4 regions of the Rhizobium indicum genome follow, and region 4 is predicted to be linked to each of the others. Evidence: predicted binding sites of a transcription regulator. Region 4 holds the regulator's gene; each other region holds the start of a gene.

Region 1 (4,095 bases), 1.4 Mb from region 4:
CCAGCTTTTCGGCATGTTTCTGGAAGGTGCCGTCGTCGAGCCCGTATTGCGGCACGATCACCGAAGCGACATCGCCGCCCTTGAGCGCGTCGGCGACGATCTTTGCCTGTTCATCGGCATCGGCGATATCGGCTACGATGAGCACAAGGCGGCAGCGGTTTTCCGGTTCGGTCATGGGGTCTTTCCGTTTCCTGCGAATTCCCCTTCGAAATGAGGGATCCGCACTCGTTTTGTGTGAGTAGTTCCGTTAGACGAGGCTTGCAAGAGGAGGACGTCGAAAGCATGCCGCAGGATTTGTTATTCTACTACGCCGCCGTGCCCGCCGTTCTGCTGGTGGGCCTCGCAAAGGGCGGCATGGGCGACGCTTTGTCGCTGATCGGCTTGCCCTTCCTCGCCCTTGTCGTCTCGCCGGTCGAGGCGGCGGCCATCCTGCTACCGATCCTGGTTTTCATGGACATGATCTCGCTCGTCATCTGGCGCAAGCATGGCGACTGGACGACGCTGAAGATCATGCTGCCCGGCGCCTTCACCGGCATTGCGCTGGGCTGGGCGACCTCGGCTCTGGTTCCGGGCAACTTGCTGCGCATCGTCATCGGCGCGGTGACCATCCTCTTCTGCCTGCGCTATTTCTGGAGCAATTTCGGCCCGGGCGCCGGCAAGGTGATCCCGCCGCGCAGCCAGCGGCCGGTAGCCGCCAGCCTCTGGGGAACATTTTCCGGTTATGGCAGCTTCGTCGCCCATGCCGGCGGTGCGCCCTTCCAGATCTATGCCCTGCCGCTCAAATTGCAGCCACGCGAATATACCGGCACCAGCGTGCGCTTCTTCGCGATCCTCAACGCTGTCAAGCTGATCCCCTATTTCGCGCTCGGCCAGCTCGGCACCCAGAACCTTGCGACCTCCGCAACGCTTCTGCCCTTTGCTCCGCTCGCCACCATTGCCGGCGCCTGGTGCGTGCGCCGCATGAGGCCACAGATCTTCTATCCCTTCATCTATACAATGGCGCTGATCGCCGCCTTCCTGATCGTGCGCGAGGGCCTTGGCTGGTAAGAGGCCTACAGCGCCGCTGCACTTCGCATTGCTGCAATTCGCTGCAATGCACAATTTCCTTGCTGGCGCGGCCGGTTTGACGTAGCGTTGCCGCCATGTCGAACACCGACCCTTTCTCTGCGATTGCCGATCCGAACCGGCGGTTTCTGCTGGAGGAATTGCGTCGCGCGCCACGGACGGTCAATGAGCTCGCCGAAGGCCTGCCGATCAGCCGTCCAGCTGTTTCACAGCACCTGAAGGCGCTTCTCGACAGCAATCTCGTTTCCGTGACCTCGGAAGGCACCAAACGCATCTACACGGTCAATAACCGCGGCTTCGACAAGCTCAATTTGTGGCTGGATCAGTTCTGGGCCTGATGCAAGTTCCCATAAGATCTGGGGATACGATGCGAATCATAAGAACGCGATGTGGGACGTGACAGACCCAAAAGCGCCAGCCACGATGCCGGATGCATCGGACTGGCGCAAATATGGTGTCAAATCACCGGTTCTTGCAAATTTTTGGCGGAATGGATGGATTTACCTTGTTGCGCAAGATGATCGCCCGGCGACCCTTGGGAAGATTAGTGGACGGATGACTTAAGACGCTGAATCTCGTCCTTGATGCGCAACTTGCGGCGCTTGCATTCGGCAAGCTCCGTATCCGAAATTGAGGGAGACGTTCTGAGCGCGTGCAACTCCTCCTCGAGAGCGACATGCTTTTTCTGGAGTGACTCAAGATGAGCTTGAACAGTCATATGACCCTTCCTTCCTCTTACCCTCCCCGGCCAACATCGTCGGGGATCAAGGTGTCAACGGGCGGGACTGTGACATATTTTTGAAGGCTTGTCGAAGGCCAAAAGATGAAGACTGGATGGCAATTTCATGATCAAGACTAACTAGCCGTTACCTGTATTTGATGATAGGAGCTTGCGGAAATCATCGCCAGATCGGACAAGGTCCAAGGACGATAACGGGGAATGCATATGGCCGATCAGGAACAGGCGGAAATCAGGCTCATAGTGGCGCGCCTGCGCCAGGAGCACGAAGATTTCGACGCCGCGATCAACGCCATGATCCAGACCGGATGCGACGCTCTGCGGATCCAGCGCATGAAAAAGAAGAAGCTCGTTATCAAGGACAGGCTCTCCAAGCTGGAAGATCAGATCATCCCTGACATCATCGCCTGAGAGGGAATAACAGCAACGATGACAGACAGACCACCCGTCGCCATCATCATGGGCAGCCAGTCCGACTGGGAGACCATGAAAAACGCCGCCGACACGCTGGAGGCGCTGGAAATTCCCTATGACGCGCGCATCATTTCGGCCCACCGCACAGTCGACCGGCTGGTCAATTTCGCCAAGGGCGCACGCGCGGAGGGCTTCAAGGTCATCATCGCCGGCGCCGGCGGCGCCGCCCACCTGCCGGGAATGACCGCCGCGATGACGCCGCTGCCGGTCTTCGGCGTGCCGGTCCAGTCGAAAGCCCTGTCCGGCCAGGACAGCCTCCTTTCCATCGTGCAGATGCCGGCCGGTATCCCTGTCGGTACGCTCGCCATCGGCAAGGCCGGCGCAGTCAACGCTGCCCTTCTCGCCGCCGCCGTGCTAGCCCTTTCCGACGAAGAAATCGCCGACCGGCTCGACGAATGGCGCGAGCGCCAGAGTGCTGCCGTCGCCGAATACCCGATGGACGATCTATGACGGCACGAACGATCGGCATTATCGGCGGCGGCCAGCTCGGCCGCATGCTGGCCATTGCCGCCGCCAGGTTGAATTTTCGCACGGTCATCCTCGAGCCGCAGGCGGACTGCCCGGCCGCCCAGCTCGCCAACCGGCAGATTACCGCCGCCTATGACGATCCCTCGGCACTGGCCGAACTCGCCGATATCTGCGACGTCGTCACCTACGAATTCGAGAACGTGCCCGTCGCAGCCGCCGAAACGCTGTCGGCGAGCGTGTCTGTCTATCCGCCGCCGAAGGCGCTGGAAGCCGCCCAGGACCGCCTCGTCGAAAAACGCTTTCTCAATGGCTGCGGCATATCAACTGCCCGCTTCCATGCGATCGACAGCCAGGCCGATCTCGAGGCGGCACTGAAGGATTTCGGCGGCCAGGGCGTGCTGAAGACCCGCCGTCTCGGTTATGACGGCAAGGGCCAGAAGGTTTTCCGCTCGGCCGCAGACAGCCCGGATGGCGCCTATGCAGCACTTGGCGGCGTGCCGCTCATCCTCGAAAGCTTCGTTGCCTTCGAGCGCGAGGTCTCGATCATCGCCGCCCGCGCCACCGACGGTACGGTCGTCTGCTTCGATCCCGCCGAGAATGTCCACCGCAACGGCATCCTCCACACCTCGACGGTTCCCGCTGCGATCTCTGCGCCGGCGGCGGACGCTGCGCGCCAATCGGCCGAGAAAATCCTTGCCGCGTTGAACTATGTCGGCGTCATCGGCATCGAATTCTTCGTGCTTGCCGATGGCGGCCTGGTCGCCAACGAGATGGCACCACGTGTCCACAACTCCGGTCACTGGACGGAAGCCGCCTGCGTCGTCAGCCAGTTCGAGCAGCATATCCGCGCCGTTGCCGGCCTGCCGCTCGGCAATGCCGAGCGCCATTCCGACTGCGTCATGCAGAACCTGATCGGCGACGATATCCTTGCCGTTCCCGACTGGCTGCGGCGCCCCGATACGCTGGTTCATCTCTATGGCAAGACCGAGTGGCGCCCCGGCCGCAAGATGGGCCATGTCACCACCTTGACGCCGAAATCGCCGGTTTTGGCCTGAGAAAACACCCCTGTGCCTTGGGAAAAACACCTTCGTGTGGTTGACACGGAAAAGGTGACGGGGTATCTGCTCCCCCACCTAAACAGCGCGCCCGATGGCGCGCTTTTGATTGTTAAAGATACGGGCGAATGTGAATTCCCCCATAGAGATCGCGGATCAGAAAAATGAAGATCAAGAATTCGCTCAAGTCGCTCAAGGCTCGTCACCGTGACAACCGTCTGGTTCGCCGCAAGGGCCGCATGTACATCATCAACAAGCTGAACCCGCGCTTCAAGGCTCGTCAGGGCTGATTTC
Region 2 (4,095 bases), 810 kb from region 4:
CATCGTCGCCCGCATCATGCGTCTGCCGTCGACCTTTCTGCCCGACGTGGCGGGACTGACGCTCGTCACAGCACTCGTCCTCACCGTCGGCATCGGCCTTATCGGCACCTGGCGCATCCTCGGGCAGAAGGCGGCCCCCGTCTTGCGCGAGCTTTGACCGGGCAGCGGCACCCAAACCCTTCACCTTACGGCGATTTAACCGACCGAGCCTTTGCAAGCCTCTTGTTTGCAAAGGGCGAAAGCCTCATATTATCCGCAGGCATGCTGGAGCTCCGCAGCGGCGCCCGGGTCGAAAACCCCGACACCGTATTTCCATCGGAGCTTGTAAGAGGAAACTATGGCTGATCTTCGTAACTATCAAAGCCGCGCTCAGACCGGCGAGATGATTGATCAAGGCCTGCGCGCTTATATGCTCAAGGTCTACAACCTGATGGCGCTGGGTCTGGCGATCACCGGTGTGGCCGCATATCTGTCGTTCCAATTCGCCTTCGCCAATGGTGAGCTGACCGCTTTCGGTCAGGCGATCTATTTGAGCCCGCTGAAGTGGGTGGTCATCCTGGCGCCGCTGGCTCTGGTGTTCTTCCTGAGCTTCCGGATCAATACGATGACGGTGGCCGCCGCCCAGACGACCTTTGCGGTCTACGCCGCGCTCGTCGGCCTGTCGCTCTCGTCGATCTTCCTGATCTACACGGGCCAGAGCGTCGTTCAGACCTTTTTCGTCACCGCCGCCTCCTTCGGCGCGCTGTCGCTTTACGGCTACACGACGAAGCGTAACCTGTCGGCGATGGGCTCGTTCCTGATGATGGGTCTGTTCGGCCTGATCATCGCCTCGATCGTCAACATCTTCCTGGCGTCGTCTGCCGTGCAGTTCGCGATCTCGGTGCTCGGCGTGCTGATCTTCGCAGGCCTCACCGCCTACGATACGCAGCGGATCAAGGAATTGTACCTGGAAGCCGATGACGTCGCCGTGGCCGGTCGCAAGGCGATCATGGGTGCGCTGACGCTCTATCTCGACTTCATCAACCTCTTCATGTTCCTGCTGCAGTTCATGGGCAACCGTAAATAAGCAGGGCAGACTGAGATCGAAAAGGCGGCTTCGGCCGCCTTTTTTGTTGCGTAGGCTTTCACGGAATGGTTTTAGAAAGCCCTTGCCGCCCTTATGGATATGCTGCTGAAATGTCCTTCCTCCTGCGCGATGCTTCGAACGCCGATATTCCCGCCATTGCCGATATCTATCGCGAATCGGTCCTGAACGGCGTCGCGAGCTATGAGATCGTGCCGCCCTCCGAGGCCGAGATGGCGCAACGCTTTGCGGCCATCGTCGGCCAGCAATATCCCTATATCGCAGCCATCGGCACGGACGGGGCCTTGCTCGGCTACGCCTACGCCTCGGCCTTCCGCACGCGTCCTGCCTATCGCTGGCTGGTCGAGGATTCGATTTATCTGGCGCCGCAAGCCCGCGGCCGCGGCATCGGCAAGGCGCTGCTCGCCGAACTGATCATCCGTTGCACCACCCTCGGCTTTCGTCAGATGGCAGCCGTCATCGGCGGCGCCAGCCCCGCCTCGATCGCGCTTCATCGCACGGCCGGCTTCGAGGAGGTTGGTCTGATGAAGGGCACCGGCTACAAGCACGGCCGCTGGCTGGATACGATGTTCATGCAGCGCGCCCTCGGCGAAGGCATGAGCACAGATCCGGACCCGTCGACCTATCCCGGCACGCTGTTTAACGGCTGATATGGTTTACTTGTCGACGAGCTTCAGGGCCTTGTCGAAGACCTTCAGCACCTGGTTCAGCTCGTGACCGCGCTTCAGGATCGTGCCGTTGACGCTGATCACGGAATAGGCGCCCTGCTTGGCGGCGAGCTTCGGGTTTTTCTCGATGCGGAAGAGCGGCATTTCGCCGGAACGCTTGAAAACGGAAAAGACCGCCCTGTCCTTCAGGTGATCGATGGCGTAGTCGCGCCATTCACCATCACCGACCATCCGGCCGTAGATCCAGAGGATCGCGTCCAGTTCGCGCCGGTGGAAGGTCACCGGAAGCGGGTCCTTGCTTTGTTTGTATTCCCTGAGATCGACGACGACTGAGGAACTGTGGTCGACGGAACGGCTTTCGCCGTGTCGCAAATCCGGCTGATCTGTCATCAGTCTCACAAGGCCTCCACATGTGACAGGAGGGTGACAGTTTGCCCGAGCCGCCGCAAATTGCAAGAGTGCCAGCCGTCACATTCCGCCGCACGTCTCTCGCGCAAGGACGCTGTAGCACTTTGAGTCAGCGCATCATGTCTTGCGAAAGTTGGGTTCGATTTTCGGAAAGCATGATGCGCTGGACAGGTCAACGCTTTCTCCGCAGCGCCGCATTTCAGTCAAAACAGCGCCTCATTTGCAGGAGATTTATGAATTCCAGTTTGGCGCCAGCGCGCCAAAGGGCCCGGCGGAGCGTATCGACCTTAACCCCAGCCCCGAATACGCTCGGCCGGGCCGCCCCAGCACTTCATCCGCAACCGGATGAATCTCAGATATTTTTGCCAGCCATCACCACGGTCGCGCCAAGGATCGCCGCCGGATCGCCGTCTGCGGTCGCCGATTGCAGCAGGATGGCGCAGCCCTCGAGCTGCGGCCGCTGCAGGACGCTGGCCGGCAGCGTCAGACTGGTCGCCTTGCCGTCCCACATGCCGACGGTTTCGACATTGGTGACGCTGTGCAGATAGGAGATCTTCTGGCCGCTGTTCTCGCCTTTTTCGACGTCGATCGTCTTTTCCTTATCGAAATAGACCATGACGACATTGGCTTTGCCTTGTCCCGCGCCGATCTTGATCTCCAGCTCGTCGCCGCGCATCGCGGCACTGATCGGAACGGTCAGCCCGTTGCCTTCGCTGCTATAGGTGTCGATCTTGCTGTTGATGCCATTCAGATCGGCGCCGGCCAGATGGTCGCGTCCATTGACGATGGCCTGCGGCGTGTAGACGTTGCTGCGGCCCATCGTTTTGGCATAGCCATACTGCCGCTCGGTGTTTTCCTTGGAGCTCAGCGTATCGGCCCAGCCGAGATAGTTCCAGTAATCGACATGATAGGCGAGCGCAATGACATCGCCCTGGTTCACCAGCTTGCGGAAAGCGGCATCAGCGGGAGGACAGGAGGAGCAGCCCTGCGACGTGAAGAGTTCGACGACACCTTTCGGCGTGCCGTCTTCGGCCTGTAGCGGGCCTGAGAGAACAACGCCGGCAATCAGCGGAATCAAAAAACGGGGGGACATTCACCTGCACCTCTTTTTCAGCGCCGACGGCATGTTTGAACCGGGGGCCCTGACATATGAACGTACGAATAATCCTTCCGGGTCCAAACGAAAAGTCACGAACGGGTGAGACGTAGCTCGACGGGAACTTGCATAAAACAAATCATCGTGAGCCCGTCCAAATACTGTCGTCGCACCAAAGAAAAGCCGCCGGAGATTGCTTTCCGGCGGCTATTATCAAATAAGTCTCTTAAAAATCAGGCAGCGAGATCGCGCAGAACCGTCTGCAGGATGCCGCCATTGTTGAGGTAGATCACCTCGTCGAGCGTATCGACGCGCGACAGCAGCGGAACCTCCTTCACGGTGCCGTCGCCATAGGTGATCCTGGCGATCTTCTTCTCGCGCGGCTTGATCTTTTCCAGACCTTCGATGGTGACGAGTTCGTCGCCCTTGAGGCCGAGGCTCTGCCAGGTCGTGCCCTCTTCGAAGACGAAGGGGATGATGCCCATGCCGACCAGGTTCGAACGATGAATGCGCTCGAAGGACTGGGCGACCACCGCCTTGACGCCGAGCAAGTTGGTGCCCTTGGCAGCCCAGTCGCGCGAGGAGCCGTTGCCGTATTCGACACCGGCGAAGATGACGAGCGGCACACCTTCCTGCTTGTACTGCATCGCGGCGTCGTAGATCGAGGTCTCTTCCTTCGACGGGTAATGGATGGTGTAGCCACCTTCCTTGCCGTTCGGGCCGAGCATGTGGTTGCGGATGCGGATATTGGCGAAGGTGCCGCGCATCATCACTTCATGGTTGCCGCGGCGCGTGCCGTACTGGTTGAAATCGGCAACGGCGACGTCGTGGTCGATCAG
Region 3 (4,095 bases), 1.2 Mb from region 4:
CCGAAGCGCGGCGCCTGCGCCAACTGGCGCAAACAGCTCGCTTCGAAGCGAGCCATGACAGCTTGAGTGGCTTGTTGAACAGACAGGGTCTTCTCCGCCTGCTGGAGGATCTGGAGAGCCCGGAACCTTCGTCACCGCGGCTTTACTTGGTTGATCTCGACGGCTTCAAGGCGGTCAACGATGCTTGGGGGCATGCGGTTGGGGATGATTTGATCCGGATCGTCTCGAACGCGCTGATGACCAGTCATCCCGAAGTCCTGGCCGCGGCCCGGCTGGGAGGCGACGAATTCGCGTTGGTGCACGTTGGAGCCACTGCACGCGAAGAGATGGAAGAGGCGATTCTGGCGCTGTTTGCCGAGCCCTTCAAAATTGACGGGCGAACGATCGAAGTTGGCGCAAGCATCGGAGCTGCGGCGCACGATGGAGACATATCGCCTTTGGAGCTTCTTCGCAGAGCCGACATGGCCCTCTATCGAGCCAAGGCAAATGGTAAAGGTCAGGCGGTTGAATACGATCCCGAACTGGACCGGGAACGCATACGGGTCGCCGAGCTGGAAGGTCTCTTGAAAAACGCCATCGGCAGCGGCGCAATCGAAGCTGTTTTCCAGCCTCTCGTCTCTGCTTCGACCGGCGCTGTCACCGGTCTTGAAGCACTGGCGCGCTGGAAAACTGCAACGGGAAACGTCAGCCCGGAAATATTCATCCCGCTTGCTGAAAGGTGCGGCCTCATCGATGCCCTTGGCGTCCATATGCTGAGAACGTCGATCGGGCATGCCAAGAGCTGGCCCGGTCTGACTTTGTCGGTGAACGTTTCGCCGATCCAGCTCTGCAATCCGGAATTTGCTGCCCAGGTGATCGCGATCCTGCAGGAGTTGGATTTCGATCCAAACCGCCTGACACTGGAAATCACCGAAGGCGTTCTGATGACAAATCCGGATCAGGCCCGTCGGTCGATAGACCAACTCAAGCGCGTCGGCATAAAGTTTGCTCTTGATGATTTTGGCTGCGGCTACGCCAGCATCGGTGCATTGCGGCAGTTTGGGTTTGATCGCATGAAGATCGACCGCTCGCTCGTGTCCGCTCTCGATGTAACCGCAAATGGCGCCGATATTCTTCGGGCAACCATCTCCCTGGCGACTGCTCTGCAGATACCCGTGACCGCCGAAGGTATTGAGAATACCCGTCAGGCGGCGATCTTGCGAGACGCCGGCTGCGACCAGCTTCAAGGGTATATGCTCGGAAAACCCATGTCGGCATGCGACATATCCAGCAGGCTGCGAGAAGAGTCGGCCGCGTGATCTCGTAAAGGCCATCGCACGAATTCGGTATCGGCCACGAGCCGCCCGGCATTTCGAAATCCTGAAAACGACATTTCCAGGCATCGCTGCGGCAATCCACCACAGCCATGCGTCAATCTATCCCAATGTTTTTGCTAAGGCTTTGTTAAATCCGCGATTCAATCGAAAGGCCGTAACTGCCGCGTTTGACGCACGGCCCTGCATTCGGTTTCGGCGGTCAAAAACCGTCATCAAACTGTAATAAAACGCGCCTAGCCCGCCTGATGTGACGAGAATTTCAGCGCCCCGACAATGGACACCCCCTCCATGGCGCTGGCCTCATTGTTTTTCAAATCCATTAGGGAAGCGCTCATATGCTCACCAAGAAACTTCTTTCGGCCTGCCTCGGTGCGGGCCTGGTCGCCGCGCTGGCGGTTTCGGCCTCCGCCGCCGATATCACCGGCGCCGGCTCCACCTTCGTCTACCCCGTCCTGTCCAAGTGGTCTGCGGACTACAACAAGCAGACCGGCGACAAGCTGAACTACCAGTCGATCGGTTCGGGCGGCGGCATCGCCCAGATCAAGGCTGCAACGGTTGACTTCGGCGCGTCCGACGCCCCGATGAAGCCGGAAGACCTGACGACTGGCGGCTTCGGTCAGTTCCCGCTCGTCGTCGGCGGCATCGTGCCCGTCATCAACGTCAAGGGCATCAAGTCGGGCGAACTGAAGCTCACGGGCAAGGTTCTCGCCGACATCTACCTCGGCAACGTCACCAAGTGGAACGACAAGGCCATCGCCGATCTGAACCGCGGTCTGAAACTGCCCGACAGCCAGATCGCCGTCGTCCACCGTTCGGACGGTTCGGGCACCTCCTTCAACTGGACCAACTACTTCTCCAAGGTCAACGAAGACTGGAAGAGCAAGGTCGGCGAAGGCACGGCCGTCAACTGGCCGGTCGGCATCGGCGGCAAGGGCAATGAGGGCGTTGCCGCATACGTCACCCGCGTCAAGGATTCGATCGGTTATGTCGAATACGCCTACGCCCTGCAGAACAAGCTGCCTTACGTGCTGATCCAGAACGCCGCAGGCCAGTATCCGAAGCCGAATGCCGAAAGCTTCTCGGCTGCAGCTGCGAGCGCCGAATGGACCAAGGCTCAGGACTTCTACCTGATCATGACCAATGCTCCGGGCGAAAAGGCCTGGCCGGTGACTGCCACGACCTGGGCGATCATGTACAAGGAGCCGAAGGATGCGGCGCGCTCCAAGGCCGCCTTCGCCTTCTTCAAATGGGCGCTCGAAAACGGCCAGAAGGAAGCTTCCTCGCTCGACTACGTTCCGCTTCCGGAAACTCTGGTGAAGCAGATCGAAGATTACTGGACGGCCTCCTTCAAGGGCTGATCCTGACGAAACTGCGGCCGGGGCGGCAAGCCAAGCTTTCCGCCCCGAATCCTTTGACATCCTCAAAGCAGCAGAGCGGACGGATATGAGCGAAGCAATGGCATCGCTGCCCGCCACAACCGCGGGCGTCAAGCGCCGCGACGGCGCGGCAGGCGATCGTATTTTTTATTGGATAGTTTTGGGCTGCGGCCTGTTTGTTCTGGTCGCACTGTTCGCAGCGGCGTTCTCCATGGTCTGGGACGGGTTTCTCGCGTTCCGGACCTTCGGCTTTGGCTTCCTGACCGGCATGGAATGGGATCCGGTTGCCCAGCGGTTCTCGGGCCTTGTGCCGATTTACGGCACGCTGGTCACCTCGGCGCTCGCCATGATCATCGGCGTTCCCGTGAGCCTCGGTATCGCCGTTTTCATTACCGAAGTTGCGCCGCGCTCCATTCGCGGTCCGATCGGCGGCGCCATCGAGCTTCTCGCCGGTATTCCCTCGATCATCTACGGCATGTGGGGTCTCTTCACGTTTGCTCCCTTCATGTCGGACTACGTTCAGCCGGTGCTGATCGACTGGCTAGGCCCGATCCCGATAATCGGCGCATTGTTCACCGGCGCCCCGCTCGGCATCGGCATGCTGACGTCAGGCATCGTGCTGGCGATCATGATTATCCCCTTCGTCTCCTCGGTCATGCGCGACGTCTTCCTGGTCGTCCCCGCGCAGCTGAAGGAATCGGCCTATGCGCTTGGTTCGACCAAGTGGGAAGTGGTGCGCGACATCGTCATTCCGCACACCCGCACCGCTGTCGTCGGCGGCATCTTCCTTGGTCTCGGCCGCGCGCTCGGAGAGACCATGGCGGTCACCTTCGTACTCGGCAACACCCATAACATCGCTGTGTCGTTGATGGAGCCCGGCACGTCGATCGCTGCGACGCTCGCCAACGAGTTTGCCGAAGCTTCAGATGATCTCTACAGGTCGTCGCTCTCGGCGCTCGGTCTCATCCTCTTCGTTGTCACCTTCATCGTTCTGGCGGCCGCCAAGCTCATGCTGGTGCGCATGGCAAGACAGAGGGGAGAGTAGTCATGGCCACCCATTCGGGTTCCATTTACCGCCGCCGCCAGATCGGCAGCATGATCGCGCTGTCGCTCTGTGGCATCGCGACCGTGGTCGGCCTGGTCTTTCTGGCTTGGATCCTCTGGACGACGCTGATACACGGCCTGTCTGCGCTCAGCCCTAGTCTCGTCACGGAAATGACGCCGCCGCCCGGCGAAGATGGCGGCGGTCTCGCTAACGCCTTCATGGGCAGCCTGCTGATGGTCGTTCTGGCTGTTATCATCGCCACGCCGATCGGCGTGCTGGCCGGCACCTTCCTGTCGGAGTTCAGCCGCGGCAAGAAGATCGGCGAAGCAATCCGCTTCGTCAACGATATCCTGCTTTC
Region 4 (4,095 bases):
GGTCGAGGAGCTGATCCACGAGCTGCGCGAGAACTATACGATCGTCATCGTTACCCACTCCATGCAGCAGGCCGCGCGTGTCTCGCAGCGCACCGCCATGTTCCACCTCGGCAACCTCGTCGAGGAGAACGACACCGACAAGATGTTCACCAATCCCGACGATCCGCGCACCCAGGACTACATCATGGGTCGCTTCGGTTGATTTTGGCGACACCAAGCCTTCCCGTTATTCGAGGATAAAGCCCCATGGCATCGACACATATTTTTTCTGCCTACGATGATGATCTGAAGTTCCTGTCCAGGCGGATTTCCGAAATGGGCGGCCTGGCCGAGCAGATGGTCGGCGAATCCGTGCGCGCCCTCGTCAACGGCGATACGGCGCTGGCGCAGAAGGTCATCTCGGACGATGTGATCCTCGATCACGCCGAACGCGAAATCGGCGACAAGGCGATCGTCACGATCGCCCGCCGTCAGCCGATGGCCTCGGACCTGCGTGAAATCATGGGTTCGATCCGCATCGCCGCCGATCTCGAACGCGTCGGCGACCTCGGCAAGAACACCGCCAAGCGCGTCATCGCCGTCCAAAGCACCGGCGTTCCCCGCAAGCTTGCCCGCGGCCTCGAGCATCTGTCCGAGCTGGCGCTCGTCCAGCTCAAGGAAGTGCTCGATGTCTACACCAATCGTTCAGCCGACAAGGCGAATGCGATCCGTGAACGCGACAACGAGATCGACGCGATGTACACCTCGCTGTTCCGCGAACTCCTGACCTACATGATGGAAGATCCGCGCAACATCACCAGCTGCACGCATCTTCTCTTCTGCGCCAAGAACATCGAGCGCATCGGCGACCATGCCACCAACATCGCCGAGACGATCTTTTACATGGCGACAGGCGCGCAGCCGGAAGGTGATCGTCCGAAGGATGACAGCGCCAACACCGTCGGCGCGGTCACCGAATAACCGCCCGCACAGTCAATTGCGTGCGCGCCCGTCCGGGCGCGCAAAGAGGTCGCAGCCAATTTTTGAATTTGCGCAGGATGCACTGCTTAAATCACCCTGGTTTAAGGATCATGCGCGAGGAGACCGACACGCATGATCCCGAGAGTTGCAGTTGTTGAAGACGAGGAAGCCCTCAGCGTGCTTCTTCGCTACAATCTCGAAGCGGAAGGCTTCGAGGTCGATACCATCCTTCGTGGCGACGAAGCCGAAATGCGGCTCCAGGAGCGCACGCCCGATCTTCTCATCCTCGATTGGATGCTGCCGGGTGTCTCCGGCATCGAGCTCTGCCGGCGCCTGCGCATGCGGCCGGAGACCGAGCGCCTGCCAATCATCATGCTGACGGCGCGCGGCGAAGAGAGCGAGCGCGTCCGCGGGCTGTCGACGGGCGCCGACGATTATGTCGTCAAGCCCTTCTCGACCCCCGAGCTCGTTGCCCGCGTCAAGGCGATGCTACGTCGCGCCCGCCCCGAGGTGCTGTCGACGGTGCTGAAGTGCGGCGATATCGAGCTCGACCGCGAGACCCATCGCGTCCATCGCAAGACCCGCGAAGTCCGCCTTGGCCCCACCGAATTCCGCCTCCTGGAATTCCTGATGTCGTCGCCGGGCCGGGTCTTCTCCCGCTCGCAGCTTCTCGACGGCGTCTGGGGCCACGATATCTATGTCGACGAGCGCACCGTCGACGTCCATGTCGGCCGCCTGCGCAAGGCGCTGAATTTCTCCAACATGCAGGACGTCATCCGCACCGTCCGCGGCGCCGGTTATTCGATGGAAGCCTGAGGGCTTCCATCTGAGCCTGCTGACAAAGCCGCTCGCGCGAATGTCCTAACCTGCCAGGGTTAAGCCACTCGTCTCGCCCCGTCCCCGTAAAAGGGGCAAGGGACGTGCCCTGCGAAAGGGTTGGTGGGGACGGAGAGGGTTGCGGCACAATCTCTTCTCCCCTCGGGGAGAAGGTGCCGGCAGGCGGATGAGGGGGCCACACGGCACACTCTTTCCGTGATAACCTATCCCACATGCCGAATGGCTGCGCCCTGACCACGATCGAAACGACGCCAACGCGGTCGAAACCCGCATGGCGTTGTAAGAAAGACCGGCTTCCCTGGCCCCCTCATCCGCCCTACGGGCACCTTCTCCCCGAGGGGAGAAGAGGGAATCGAGATGTTGCGGCATGTCACTTCGCCCCTTGAGAACCGAAGGAAAGGTCGAGACCCATGGCTCGACCCTGGTAGGTGGCGGCAGCCGGATGAGGGCAAGTCGGCGTTCTCAACGAACTGAACACCCAAGCGCTCCCATCCGCGCATAAAAAAACGGGCCAATCGGCCCGTTTTCTGCATTCTAGCAATGGTCAGCCCGCTCAGCTGGCCCGCGCTGCCGCCCGGCGGCGTTCGTTGACCGGCTGGTAGGCAAGCTTCTGGTGATAGCTGCAATAGGGCGAATTGTCGGGGGACTCGCAGCCGCAGAAATGGAAGTCGTCCTTCAGCGGATCGCCGACCGGCCACTTGCAGGTGCGCTCGGTCAGTTCCGTCAGGCCGAGGCGGCGCGAAATCGGCACCACCACATTGCCTCTTGGCACGTATTCCATTTCCTCGATCGTTTCGATCTCGATCTCGATCTCTTCCTTCAGCATCGTCGCGCCCTGCTGGCGGGTAACGGTGCGGGTGGTGATGCGAGAGGCGAAGTTCGGCGCGCGCGGCGCCGATGTATTGCGCTTCGGCGTTCGCGCCGCGGTGTTGGTGCCGCCGGCCTTGGCACGGCCGGGAAGGCACAGCCGGTGCACTTTGCCGATGACCGCGTTTCTGCTGACCCCGCCAAGCTGCGCAGCGATCTGGCTGGCGCTCAGTCCTTCGGCCCAAAGTTTCTTGAGTTTCTCGACCCGCTCGTCTGTCCAGTTCATGCCCTGTCTCCACCTTTTGCGTTGGTGATGGCAGAATCCCTCACCGTTGTCCCGGGAGCTCCGAAACAAGAAACGCTTGATCAATTTTGGTGACTAGTTCCGCCGCATGCAGTCTAGTAATTGATCTTTAACCTAGTGTGAGCCTGACTCCGTGACAAGAGTCGCATGAATCCGGATGAATCGAATTCGTAGTTTTCCCCAACTTGCTGCCCCTGCGTGTCATTTCTGCAATAATGCCTGTTGAAGACTGAAAATGCCGCTGTACACCTGTGCTGCATACGCTAAGGGCGCCGTTTTGTTGACATTGCAGCGCGAAAAGGAAATAGTGCCACTCGCCGCCGCAAGGCGGCATTTTTGATTTTTCGGGCCTGGTTTCCTTAGCCGGAGTCATTGCCCGGCAACTTTGATGGAGATCGCGCCATGGCTGAAGCCGCGCCGCTTTATGACACCTATTCTCGTGCCCCGCTGCGGTTCGAGCGAGGCGAGGGCGTATGGCTGATCACCGAAACTGGCGAGCGATATCTCGATTTCGGCGCCGGCGTCGCCGTCACCTCCGTCGGCCACAGCAATCCGCATGTGGTCGGCGCGCTGAAGGAGCAGGCCGACAAGGTCTGGCACCTGTCGAACATCTACGAGATCCCCGGACAGGAGCGTCTGGCAAAACGCCTGACGGACGCCACCTTCGCCGACAAGGTGTTCTTCACCAACTCGGGTGCCGAGGCGCTCGAATGCGCGATCAAGACGGCGCGTCGCTATCAGTTTTCCAAGGGCCATCCCGAGCGCTTCCATATCATCACCTTCGAAGGCGCCTTCCACGGACGGACGCTGGCGACGATCGCCGCCGGCGGCCAGGAGAAATATCTCGAAGGCTTCGGCCCCAAGGCGCCGGGTTTCGATCAGGTGGCTTTCGGCGATATCGAAGCGGTCCGCGCCGCGATTACCGATGCCACGGCTGGCATCCTCATCGAGCCGGTGCAGGGCGAGGGCGGCGTTCGCCCCGCCACGCCTGAGTTCATGAAGGCGCTTCGCCAGCTCTGCGACGACAACGGCCTGCTGTTGATCCTCGACGAGGTCCAGACCGGCGTCGGCCGCACCGGCAAGCTCTTCGCCCATGAATGGTCGGGCATCACACCCGATATCATGGCTGTCGCCAAGGGCATCGGCGGCGGTTTCCCGCTCGGCGCCTGCCTCGCAACGGCCGAGGC

Evidence for each region. The regulator PhoB, encoded in region 4, activates phosphate uptake and scavenging genes when phosphate is short. The targets are predictions, from matches to a motif close to TGTCATNNANCTGTCAT.
Region 1: FFM53_RS16985 (YdcH family protein) is a predicted target of PhoB. The motif match lies at 1,889-1,905, and genes of this name have one in related genera.
Region 2: FFM53_RS14345 (DUF2794 domain-containing protein) is a predicted target of PhoB. The motif match lies at 2,165-2,181, and genes of this name have one in related genera.
Region 3: pstS (phosphate ABC transporter substrate-binding protein PstS) is a predicted target of PhoB. The motif match lies at 1,524-1,540, and genes of this name have one in related genera.

Annotation. Positions count from the first base shown of each region.
Region 1 covers NZ_CP054021.1:3,488,701-3,492,795, reverse strand. Annotated here, with positions in the region: gene FFM53_RS17005 (thiamine phosphate synthase) at 1-175, opposite strand, end outside; gene FFM53_RS17000 (sulfite exporter TauE/SafE family protein) at 283-1,047, shown strand; gene FFM53_RS16995 (ArsR/SmtB family transcription factor) at 1,143-1,403, shown strand; gene FFM53_RS16990 (YdcH family protein) at 1,610-1,783, opposite strand; gene FFM53_RS16985 (YdcH family protein) at 2,012-2,215, shown strand; gene purE (5-(carboxyamino)imidazole ribonucleotide mutase) at 2,234-2,728, shown strand; gene FFM53_RS16975 (5-(carboxyamino)imidazole ribonucleotide synthase) at 2,725-3,801, shown strand; gene ykgO (type B 50S ribosomal protein L36) at 3,966-4,091, shown strand.
Region 2 covers NZ_CP054021.1:2,922,976-2,927,070, reverse strand. Annotated here, with positions in the region: gene FFM53_RS14360 (ABC transporter permease) at 1-157, shown strand, start outside; gene FFM53_RS14355 (Bax inhibitor-1/YccA family protein) at 338-1,066, shown strand; gene FFM53_RS14350 (GNAT family N-acetyltransferase) at 1,177-1,734, shown strand; gene FFM53_RS14345 (DUF2794 domain-containing protein) at 1,741-2,142, opposite strand; gene FFM53_RS14340 (DUF1223 domain-containing protein) at 2,513-3,253, opposite strand; gene acnA (aconitate hydratase AcnA) at 3,490-4,095, opposite strand, start outside.
Region 3 covers NZ_CP054021.1:917,690-921,784, reverse strand. Annotated here, with positions in the region: gene FFM53_RS04550 (bifunctional diguanylate cyclase/phosphodiesterase) at 1-1,298, shown strand, start outside; gene pstS (phosphate ABC transporter substrate-binding protein PstS) at 1,652-2,674, shown strand; gene pstC (phosphate ABC transporter permease subunit PstC) at 2,760-3,737, shown strand; gene pstA (phosphate ABC transporter permease PstA) at 3,740-4,095, shown strand, end outside.
Region 4 covers NZ_CP054021.1:2,108,102-2,112,196, reverse strand. Annotated here, with positions in the region: gene pstB (phosphate ABC transporter ATP-binding protein PstB) at 1-202, shown strand, start outside; gene phoU (phosphate signaling complex protein PhoU) at 247-960, shown strand; gene phoB (phosphate regulon transcriptional regulator PhoB) at 1,093-1,776, shown strand; gene FFM53_RS10465 (GcrA family cell cycle regulator) at 2,351-2,890, opposite strand; gene FFM53_RS10460 (aspartate aminotransferase family protein) at 3,311-4,095, shown strand, end outside.